DNA from 3 places in the Rathayibacter sp. VKM Ac-2803 genome. Region 1 is predicted to be linked to each of the others. Evidence: predicted binding sites of a transcription regulator. Region 1 holds the regulator's gene; each other region holds the start of a gene.

Region 1 (3,240 bases):
CCGAGGCGTACCGCGTTCTCGGCGGCTCGGTGGAGCGTCCGGCGCTCTTCGTCGCCGCTCCGTACGGCGATCTCGGCGACGCCCTCCCGGTGCTCGCGGCCTCGCCGGTGGAGGCGGTCGGCATCGATCTCGTGAAGGGGTCCGCACCCTCCGAGGTGCTCGAGGACACGGTGCTGGTCGCCGGAGTGGTCGACGGCCACAACGTCTGGCGGGGCGACCTCGCGGGTGCCCTCGAGACGGCGGAGGCGCTTCGCTCCTTCGCGGCCCGGGTAGCGGTCTCGACGTCGACGTCGCTCTTCCACGTGCCGCACGATGTGACCGACGAGCCCGATCTCGACCCGCGCCTCGCCTCCTGGCTCGCCTTCGCCGACCAGAAGGTGCAGCAGGTCGCGGTGCTCGCCCGCGGGCTCACGGAGGGTCGCGACGCGGTCTCGACCGAGCTCGCCGAGGCCGCCGCGGCGCTCGAGGACCGTCGCGAGGCTCCGGGCGTGCGCGACGGCGCCGTGCGCGCCCGCGCGGCCGCGCTCCGGCCCGACGACTACCGGCGCGCCCCCTACGACGAGCGCCTCGCGGCCCAGGAGGCGGCGCTCGCCCTGCCGCCGCTGCCCACCACGACCATCGGCTCGTTCCCGCAGACCCGCGACATCCGCACCGCCCGTGCCGCGCTCGGTCGCGGCGACCTCACCGAGGCGCAGTACGTCGAGCGCATGCGCGACGAGATCGAGCGGGTCGTGCGCCTGCAGGAGGAGATCGGGCTCGACGTCCTCGTGCACGGCGAGCCCGAGCGCAACGACATGGTGCAGTACTTCGCCGAGCACCTGGACGGCTTCGCCGTGACCCGGAACGGCTGGGTGCAGTCCTACGGCAGCCGCTGCACGCGGCCCTCGCTGCTCTGGGGAGACGTCTCACGGCCCGCCCCGATCACGGTCGACTGGTCGCGCTTCACCCAGTCGCTCACGGACCGGCCGGTCAAGGGGATGCTGACCGGGCCCGTGACGATCCTCGCGTGGTCGTTCGTCCGGGACGACCAGCCGCTGAAGGAGACGGCCGAGCAGGTCGCCCTGAGCCTGCGCGACGAGATCACCGACCTCGAGGCGGCGGGCATCCGCATCGTCCAGGTCGACGAGCCGGCGCTGCGCGAGCTGCTGCCGCTCGAGAGGGCGAAGCAGCCCGCCTACCTCGAGTGGTCGGTCGGCTCGTTCCGGCTCGCGACGGCGGGCGCGGCGATCGCGACGCAGATCCACACGCACCTCTGCTACTCCGAGTTCGGAGTCGTCATCGACGCGATCGACCGGCTCGACGCCGATGTGACCAGCATCGAGGCGGCCCGGTCGCGGATGGAGGTCGTGGGCGACATCGAGCGCTCGGGCTTCGCGAGGGGGATCGGCCCGGGCGTCTACGACATCCACTCGCCGCGCGTGCCAGGCGAGCCGGAGCTCGCGGAGCTGGTCGGGACGGCACTGTCCTCGATCCCGGCGCGCCAGCTCTGGATCAACCCGGACTGCGGGCTGAAGACCCGCGGCTACGACGAGACCGTCTCGTCGCTGCGTGCGATGGTGACGGCGGCGTCGGCCGCGCGACAGGAGCTCGTGGAGGGCGCCGGAGTCTAAGAGCCCGGGAACGACGAGGGGCGGACGGCATCTGCGCCGTCCGCCCCTCGTCGTGCACTCCGCGTCAGACGGAGCGCAGGACCGCGACGATCTTGCCGAGCACCTCGGCCTCGTCGCCCAGGATCGGCTCGAAGTTGGAGTTGCGGGGGAGCAGCCAGGTGTGGCCGTCGCGCTGGCGGAGCACCTTGACGGTCGCCTCGCCGTCGAGCATCGCCGCGACGATCTCGCCGTTCTCGGCGGTGCGCTGCGACCGCACGACGACCCAGTCGCCGTCGCAGATGGCGGCGTCGATCATCGACTCGCCGACGACCTTCAGCATGAACAGCTCGCCCTTGCCCACCAGCTGGCGGGGGAGCGGGAACACCTCGTCGATCTGCTGATCGGCCGTGATCGGCACGCCCGCCGCGATCCGGCCGACCAGCGGCACCATCGCCGCGTCGCCGACGGTCACGGTCGACTCGAACGAGCCGTCGTCCTCGGTCGAGCTCGGGACGTCGATGAGGATCTCGAGCGCGCGGGGGCGGTTGGGGTCGCGACGGAGGTAGCCGCTCAGCTCGAGCTGGTTGAGCTGGTGCGTCACGCTCGAGAGCGAGGCGAGGCCGACGGCGTCGCCGATCTCGCGCATGCTCGGCGGGTAGCCGCGGCTCGAGACCGAGCGCTGGATCGCATCAAGGATCGCGAGCTGCTTGGCGCTCAGGTTCTTTCGGCGGCGACCCGCGCTCTGCTTGGTCTTCGGCGTCTGCGCGTCGCTCACGGTGCTCCCTCTCTCGGCGCGCACCCCGCGTGCGCGCCCTCCCGGCTGCGATCCGACGACGAATGTCGGTGGTCGCTGCTGTACTACCTCCGGGCTCTCGAAACTGTATCCGCCGTGAGTCCTCGTTCGAAACATTCGTTCGAGTGTGTCGCGAGGCAATGCCTTACCGGCCGCGAGACGGATACGACGCGACAGGCACTTGCCCATCGCGAAGTTCGAAGATATATTCGGAACAGAGATTCGGGGCGGCCTCCCGGCCGAGGTCCGCCCCGAGTCCCTGCTGAAAGGAGCGATCCCATGACCGCACAGAACTCTCTTGAGACCGAGCAGGAGTCGATGGCTCAGCGCCCGCACTCCGCGCGCTCGCTGAAGGTCGTCTCGTCTCCGACCACCCACCTGCGCATCACGCGTCGCGGGCGGGCGGTGCTCGCCACTCTCGGAGCGCTGCCGATCGTCGCGGGTGCCTTCGTGTTCGGGCTGAACGGCGGCGGAGCCGTCGCCTCGGCGGATCAGTCCGGTGTCGAGTTCCAGTACGTCACCGTCCGCGCGGGCGAGTCCCTGTGGTCGCTCGCCGAGGAGCTCGCTCCCGAGTCCGATCCCCGCGACGTGGTCGACGACATCCTTTCGCTCAACCAGCTCCCCAGCGCCGGCATCGAGCCCGGCCAGCGCCTCGCGGTGCCGTCCCAGTACGACGTCGTCCGCTGAGCCGCTCCAGGTCTGAGCCACTCAGGTCTGAGCCACTCAGGTCCGAGCCGCTCAGGTCCGAGCCGCTCAGGTCCGGCGAGGCCGCCGCTAGCATCTTCTGGTGACGACTCTCGATGACCTGCCCCTGCGCGACGATCTCCGTGGCAAGCACCCGTACGGTGCTCCCCAGGC
Region 2 (3,240 bases), on a different contig from region 1:
CCTGCCCCTGCCGATGCTGATGCGCAGCACCGCACCCACCGTGGCCTGAGCGCCGCGGGGACCGCCCACATGGCGACCGTCGGCGGTGGCGCGAACCCGTCGTGGACGGCGTTCATGTGCCTGCTCTCTGCCGCGCACGCGGGTTGGACGCTGACCGACGTGGAGCACGCCGCCCGCACGGCGCCGGGCATGGAGCACTACCGGACCAAGAACACCGGCCGCGGCGGCCGCCGAGCTCGCTCACGTGAGGAAGCGGCCGATCGGCTCGGCCGGCAGTGGGAGAAGGCGTTGCAGTTCGCGGCCCTGCACGCTGTCCTCCCCGGGCAGCGCGAACCCCGCGACCTGACCGAGCTCGAGGGTATCGTGGCGGCCGTCGGCGACCTCCTCGACCGGTTCCGGGTGAATCCCGGCCGGTGGGGCCGCACCGAGCGCGCCACCTCGGAGCGGACGATCCTCACCGCCCTCGCCTACCTCACCCTGCACACCGGCAAGCGCACCGTTGCTGCGTCCGTCCGCGATCTCGCGCTGCTCTCCGGCCTGGGTCGCACCACTGCTGCCAGCGCGCTGCGGACGTTGCGCGAGGACGGCTACGTGCAGCTCATCGCCCGCGCCGATGGCAGCAACGCGAGCGAATGGCGCTTGACCGGCACATTTTCCACAGGGTACGAAACCATCCGGACACAACCACTCAATAACCCCCGCCCCCCCGGACAGCTGTTTTCAGAACGCGCGATCCTCCTCGACCTGATCGAGCACGAACTGACCGACGCACGCCACGACCTCTTCACCCGCGCCGGTCTCGGACACCTCGCCGGGAAGGTCTACGCACTGCTGCGCCGTGAAGCCTCCGTCACCGTCGAGGTCACCGCCCGCCTCCTGGGCGTCGGGTCTCGCACCGCAGCGACGAACCTGTCACGGCTCCGCAGTCATCGCCTCATCGTCAAGCACACCGACGGATGGCGCCGAGCGGCTCGCGATCTCCGGACCGCTGCAGCACGAGCCCTCGGAGTCGACGGTCTGCTGGAGGATCGAGCGCACCGGTACAGCGTCGAGCGCGAGGTCTGGGCCTGGTGGCAAGCCGAACTCGCCCACCGCTCCTCTACACCCAGGGAACGCCCACGACGTCGACACGTCACCAGCCGCCCCCTCTTCGAGAACCCCTCCCCCGGTGAGCGCGTCTGGCCGCTTTACCCCCGCGACGCCGCCGGCCGAGGGGATCACCGCGAAGCACTCCACTGGGGACGCACCGGCATGCTCGCCCCCGGCTCCCTCTGGTGGTCCTCCACCGCCGCCTAACCCGCGACGCCCACCCCTACCCCGACCGTGCTCGACCACTCCCCCACCACCGCGCGGAATCACCGTTCGCAGGATCAGTGTCGGAACCTCCGACTTACACTCGGACTGTATCGAACATACGTTCGAGCATGTGAGGAGGCATCCCGATGAGCGTGACGATCGTTGAGAACATCGCGATCCCGGCACAGGGCGTCGTGACACTCGCGTTCCTCGTCGCCGGTGACGCGGTCGCTGCCGGCTTCCCCTCCCCCGCCCAGGACTACTTCGACGGCTCACTCGACCTCAACAACCACCTCATCCGCGACAAGACGTCCACCTTCATCGTCCGCGTTTCCGGCGAGAGCATGATCGGCGCAGGCATCAGCGACGGCGACGAGCTCGTCGTCGACCGCTCCCTCACACCCAAGCACGGCAACGTCGTCATCGCGATCCTCGACGGCGAACTCACCGTCAAACGCCTCGAGCTCACCGTCAGCGGCGTGATCCTCCGCGCCGAGAACCCCGACTACCCGCCGATCCTCGTCCCGGAGCTCAGCGACCTCCAAGTGTGGGGCGTCGTCACCGTCTGCCTGCACCACCTCCACCGTGCGCTCTGAACAGCGCATCGGCCTGGTCGACGTCAACTCCTTCTACGTCTCCTGCGAGCGGCTCTTCGACCCGAAACTCCACGGCCGACCCGTCGTCGTCCTCTCGAACAACGACGGCTGCGTCGTCGCCCGCTCCGACGAGGCGAAACAGCTCGGCATCGAGAACGGCACACCCTGGTTCAAGATCGAACCCCTCATCCGCGCCCGCCGCCTCCCGGAGATCATCGCCCGCTCCAGCAACTACGAGCTGTACGGCGAGCTGTCCGCCCGCGTGATGGAACTCCTCGGCCGCTACTCCGCCTGGCAAGAGGTGTACTCGATCGACGAATCCTTCCTCGGCGTCAACGGAGACGTCGCCGAGCGGGCGAAGATCGGCCGCGCGATGCGCTCCGCCGTCACCAAGAACATCGGCCTGCCCGTCTGCGTCGGATTCGGGCCGAGCAAGACCCTCGCGAAGTTCGTCAACAAGGGCGGCGCGAAAAGGCACCCGCGTCTCGGCGGAGTCTGCGACACCGACTGGTACACCCCCGAGCAGCTCGACGCACTCATGGCCTCCCAGCACGTCACCGAGCTATGGGGTGTCGCCGGCCGCACCGGCAAGCGACTCGCGGAACTGAGCATTCACACGATCCGCGACCTGCGCGACGCAGACCCCGCCCTCATCCGGAAGAAGTTCTCCGTCGTCCTGCAGCGCTCCGTGTACGAGCTGCGCGGCATCGACTGCATCCCCTCGAGGCCGCCCGCACAGTCCGCGACCAGCTGATCTTCTCCCGCTCCTTCGCCACACCCGTCACGACGATCGCGGACATGGAGCAGGTGCTGTCCGTCTACGCGCAACGCGCCGCACACCGACTCCGCGCGCAGGGCTCCGTCACCAAAACCATGAGCGTCTTCGCGTCAACATCTCCCTTCGTCAACGCGCCCTACGAATCCGCCGGCGGACTCGCCGGCTTCCCCGTCCCGACCGACGACCCCGTAGCGATCGTCAAGGCCGCGATCGGCACGTTAGGACCTCGACTCCGCGAAGGAGCCCGTTACGTGCGAGCCGGCGTGATCCTCACCAACCTCTCCCCCAAAGGCTCCCACGTTTACCTCGACTTCTTCGATCCGGTCTTCGACGTCAAAAACCTCGGTGCGACCATCGACGCGGTGACCAAGCGACATGGACGCGCGTCGATTGGGCTGGGCCGCGCCGGTGTCCGGACAGGGCCGGTGTGGTCGATGAAGCGAGACGCGCTCTCAGCGCGCGCTACAACGCACTGGGATGAGCTTGCAACGGCGCATGCTCGGTGACGCTCGTGTCGTCCCCGCAGTCCGCTCGGGCGACCGACCGCCGAAGCAGCAAAGCGGACGGTCG
Region 3 (3,240 bases), 320 kb from region 1:
CGACGAGTCGCACGTCACCGTGCCCCAGATCGGCGCGATGTACGAGGGCGACGCCTCCCGCAAGCGCACGCTGGTCGAGCACGGCTTCCGCCTGCCCTCGGCGATGGACAACCGTCCGCTCAAGTGGGAGGAGTTCAAGCAGCGCGTCGGCCAGACGGTCTACCTCTCGGCGACCCCCGGCCGGTACGAGATGGGGATCGCCGACGGCATCGTCGAGCAGATCATCCGCCCGACCGGCCTCATCGACCCCGAGATCGTCGTCAAGCCGACCAAGGGCCAGATCGACGACCTGCTCGAGGAGATCAAGCGCCGCACCGAGCGCGACGAGCGCGTGCTGGTGACGACCCTGACCAAGCGGATGGCCGAGGAGCTGACCGACTTCCTCACGGAGGCCGGCGTCCGCGTCCGCTACCTGCACTCCGACGTCGACACCCTGCGGAGGGTCGAGCTGCTCTCCGAGCTGCGCGCCGGCGTCTACGACGTCCTCGTGGGCATCAACCTCCTCCGCGAGGGACTCGACCTGCCCGAGGTGTCGCTGGTCGCGATCCTCGACGCCGACAAGGAGGGATTCCTCCGCTCCTCGACGTCGCTGATCCAGACCATCGGCCGCGCCGCTCGCAACGTGTCGGGCGAGGTGCACATGTACGCCGACCGGGTGACCGACTCGATGCGGCTCGCGATCGACGAGACCGATCGCCGCCGCGAGAAGCAGGTCGCGTACAACCTCGAGCACGGCATCGACCCGACGCCGCTGCGCAAGAAGATCGCCGACATCACCGACGCCCTCGCCCGCGAGGGTGCCGACACGGCCAAGCTCCTCGCGGGCCGCGACGCGAAGAAGAAGAGCCCGACGCCGAACCTCCGCAGGCAGGGGCTCGCCGCGAACGGCGGCAACGACCTCGAGGCGATCATCTCCGACCTCAACGGCCAGATGCTCCAGGCGGCGGGCGAGCTCAAGTTCGAGCTCGCGGCGCGCCTGCGCGACGAGGTCCAGGAGCTCAAGCGGGAGCTCCGTCAGATGGAGAAGGCGGGTCACCTCTCCTGAGGGCGGGCGCCGGGGCGGGGGCGGCCGATGCCGTCCCCGTCCGCAGAGCGGCGCCCGAACCGCAAGCTCCGATGACCGGTATCAGCGCCCAGCGAACGCCCCCGGGCGATGTCGGTGGCTCCGCATACACTTTCGAGGTGTCGATCGCGAATGCCGTAACAGACCCCTCGTCCACCCCCTCTCCCTCCTTCCACCGCTTCGTCAGCTCCCTCGACGAGTCGGTGTCGAAGCTGGTCGTCAGTGGCGCCCGGGTGCACAACCTGCACGACGTCGACCTCGAGATCCCGCGTGACTCGATGGTCGTCTTCACCGGTCTGTCGGGGTCCGGCAAGTCGTCGCTGGCCTTCGACACGATCTTCGCCGAGGGGCAGCGCCGCTACGTCGAGTCGCTGTCCGCCTACGCCCGCCAGTTCCTCGGGCAGGTCGACCGCCCCGACGTCGACTTCATCGAGGGCCTCAGTCCCGCGGTCTCGATCGACCAGAAGTCGACCAACCGCAACCCGCGCTCCACCGTCGGCACCATCACCGAGATCTTCGACTACATGCGCCTGCTCTGGGCGCGCATCGGCGTGCCGCACTGCCCCATCTGCAGCGAGAAGATCTCAGCGCAGACCGTGCAGCAGATCGCCGACCAGATGATGGAGCTCGAGGGCGGCACCCGCTATCAGATCCTCAGCCCGGTCGTCTCGCAGAAGAAGGGCGAGTTCGTCGACCTCTTCAAGGAGCTGACCGCCGGCGGCTACTCGCGTGCGATGGTGGACGGCAGCCTGATCCAGCTCAGCGATCCGCCGACCCTCAAGAAGCAGTACAAGCACGACATCTCGGTCGTGGTCGACCGCCTCGTCGCAGGCCCCGACATCCTCGGCCGCCTCACCGACTCCCTCGAGACAGCTCTGCGTCTCACCGACGGCATCGTGCAGATCAACTTCGTCGACGGTGAGGGCGAGGGCGCGTGGACCACCTTCTCCGAGAAGCTGTCCTGCCCCAACAACCACCCGATCTCGCTGACCGAGATCGAGCCGCGCACCTTCTCGTTCAACGCGCCTTTCGGCGCCTGCCCCGAGTGCTCCGGCCTCGGCACGCGCATGTCGGTCGACGACGAGCTGCTCCTCGGCGACCCCGACCTCAGCATCGCCGAGGGCGTCATCATCCCCTGGACCACCCAGGGCAAGGGCCTCTTCCAGTACTACGAGAAGCTGCTCGACGGCCTCTCGCGAGACCTCGGCTTCAAGCTGACCACCCCGTGGAAGCGCCTGAGCTCCGAGGTGCAGCAGGCAGTGCTGCACGGCGACAACTTCGAGGTCAAGGTCAAGTGGAAGAACCGCTACGGCCGTGAGATGAGCTACACCTCCGGCTTCGAGGGCGTCGTGCCCTACATCGAGCGCCAGTACGTGCAGGCCGAGACGGATGTGCAGCGCACCCGCTGGTCCGAGTTCCTCCGCGAGGTGCCCTGCCCCGTCTGCAAGGGCTCGCGCCTCAAGCCCGAGGTGCTCGCCGTCCTCGTGCACGGAGCGAGCATCGCCGACATCGCCGACCTCAGCCTCGGCGACGCGCAGGAGTTCATGGGCCGGCTCGAGCTGACCCCGCGCGAGGCGACGATCGCCGCGCAGGTCCTCCGCGAGATCCGGGCGCGCCTCGACTTCCTCATCGAGGTCGGGCTCAACTACCTCAACCTCTCGCGAGCGGCCGCGTCGCTCTCCGGAGGCGAGGCCCAGCGCATCCGACTGGCCACCCAGATCGGCTCCGGACTCACCGGCGTGCTCTACGTGCTCGACGAGCCGAGCATCGGCCTGCACCAGCGCGACAACCGCCGCCTCATCGACACCCTGCTGAAGCTCCGCGACCTCGGCAACACGCTGATCGTCGTCGAGCACGACGAGGACACCATCCGCACCGCCGACTGGATCGTCGACATCGGCCCGGGCGCCGGCGTCAACGGCGGAAAGGTCGTGCACTCCGGCTCGTACGACGCCCTGCTCGAGAACACGCACTCGCTCACGGGCGACTACATCTCGGGCCGCAAGTCGATCGACATCCCGAAGAAGCGCCGCAGGATCGACCGCAAGCGGATGATCAAGGTCGTCGGGGCCAACGCCAACAACCTCCGCAAGGTCGACGTGGAGTTCCCCCTCGGCACCTTCGTCGCGGTCACCGGAGTCTCGGGGTCGGGCAAGAGCACGCTGGTCAACGACATC

What was found. The regulator LexA, encoded in region 1, represses DNA repair genes until DNA is damaged. The targets are predictions, from matches to a motif close to TCGAACANNTGTTCGA.
Positions count from the first base shown of each region.
Region 2: the regulator LexA is predicted to act here: its motif matches at 1,407-1,422, upstream of GRS96_RS19830 (LexA family protein).
Region 3: the regulator LexA is predicted to act here: its motif matches at 1,166-1,181, upstream of uvrA (excinuclease ABC subunit UvrA).

Region 1 is NZ_WUCD01000001.1:2,071,656-2,074,895, forward strand. Features, by position in the region: gene metE (5-methyltetrahydropteroyltriglutamate--homocysteine S-methyltransferase) at 1-1,610, shown strand, start outside; gene lexA (transcriptional repressor LexA) at 1,675-2,364, opposite strand; gene GRS96_RS09625 (LysM peptidoglycan-binding domain-containing protein) at 2,662-3,069, shown strand; gene GRS96_RS20915 (pentapeptide repeat-containing protein) at 2,993-3,163, opposite strand; gene GRS96_RS09635 (histidinol-phosphate transaminase) at 3,170-3,240, shown strand, end outside.
Region 2 is NZ_WUCD01000003.1:163,630-166,869, reverse strand. Features, by position in the region: gene GRS96_RS19835 (hypothetical protein) at 1-1,296, shown strand, start outside; gene GRS96_RS19830 (LexA family protein) at 1,443-1,892, shown strand; gene GRS96_RS20870 (Y-family DNA polymerase) at 1,882-2,646, shown strand; gene GRS96_RS20865 (DUF4113 domain-containing protein) at 2,691-3,176, shown strand.
Region 3 is NZ_WUCD01000001.1:2,395,547-2,398,786, forward strand. Features, by position in the region: gene uvrB (excinuclease ABC subunit UvrB) at 1-1,045, shown strand, start outside; gene uvrA (excinuclease ABC subunit UvrA) at 1,183-3,240, shown strand, end outside.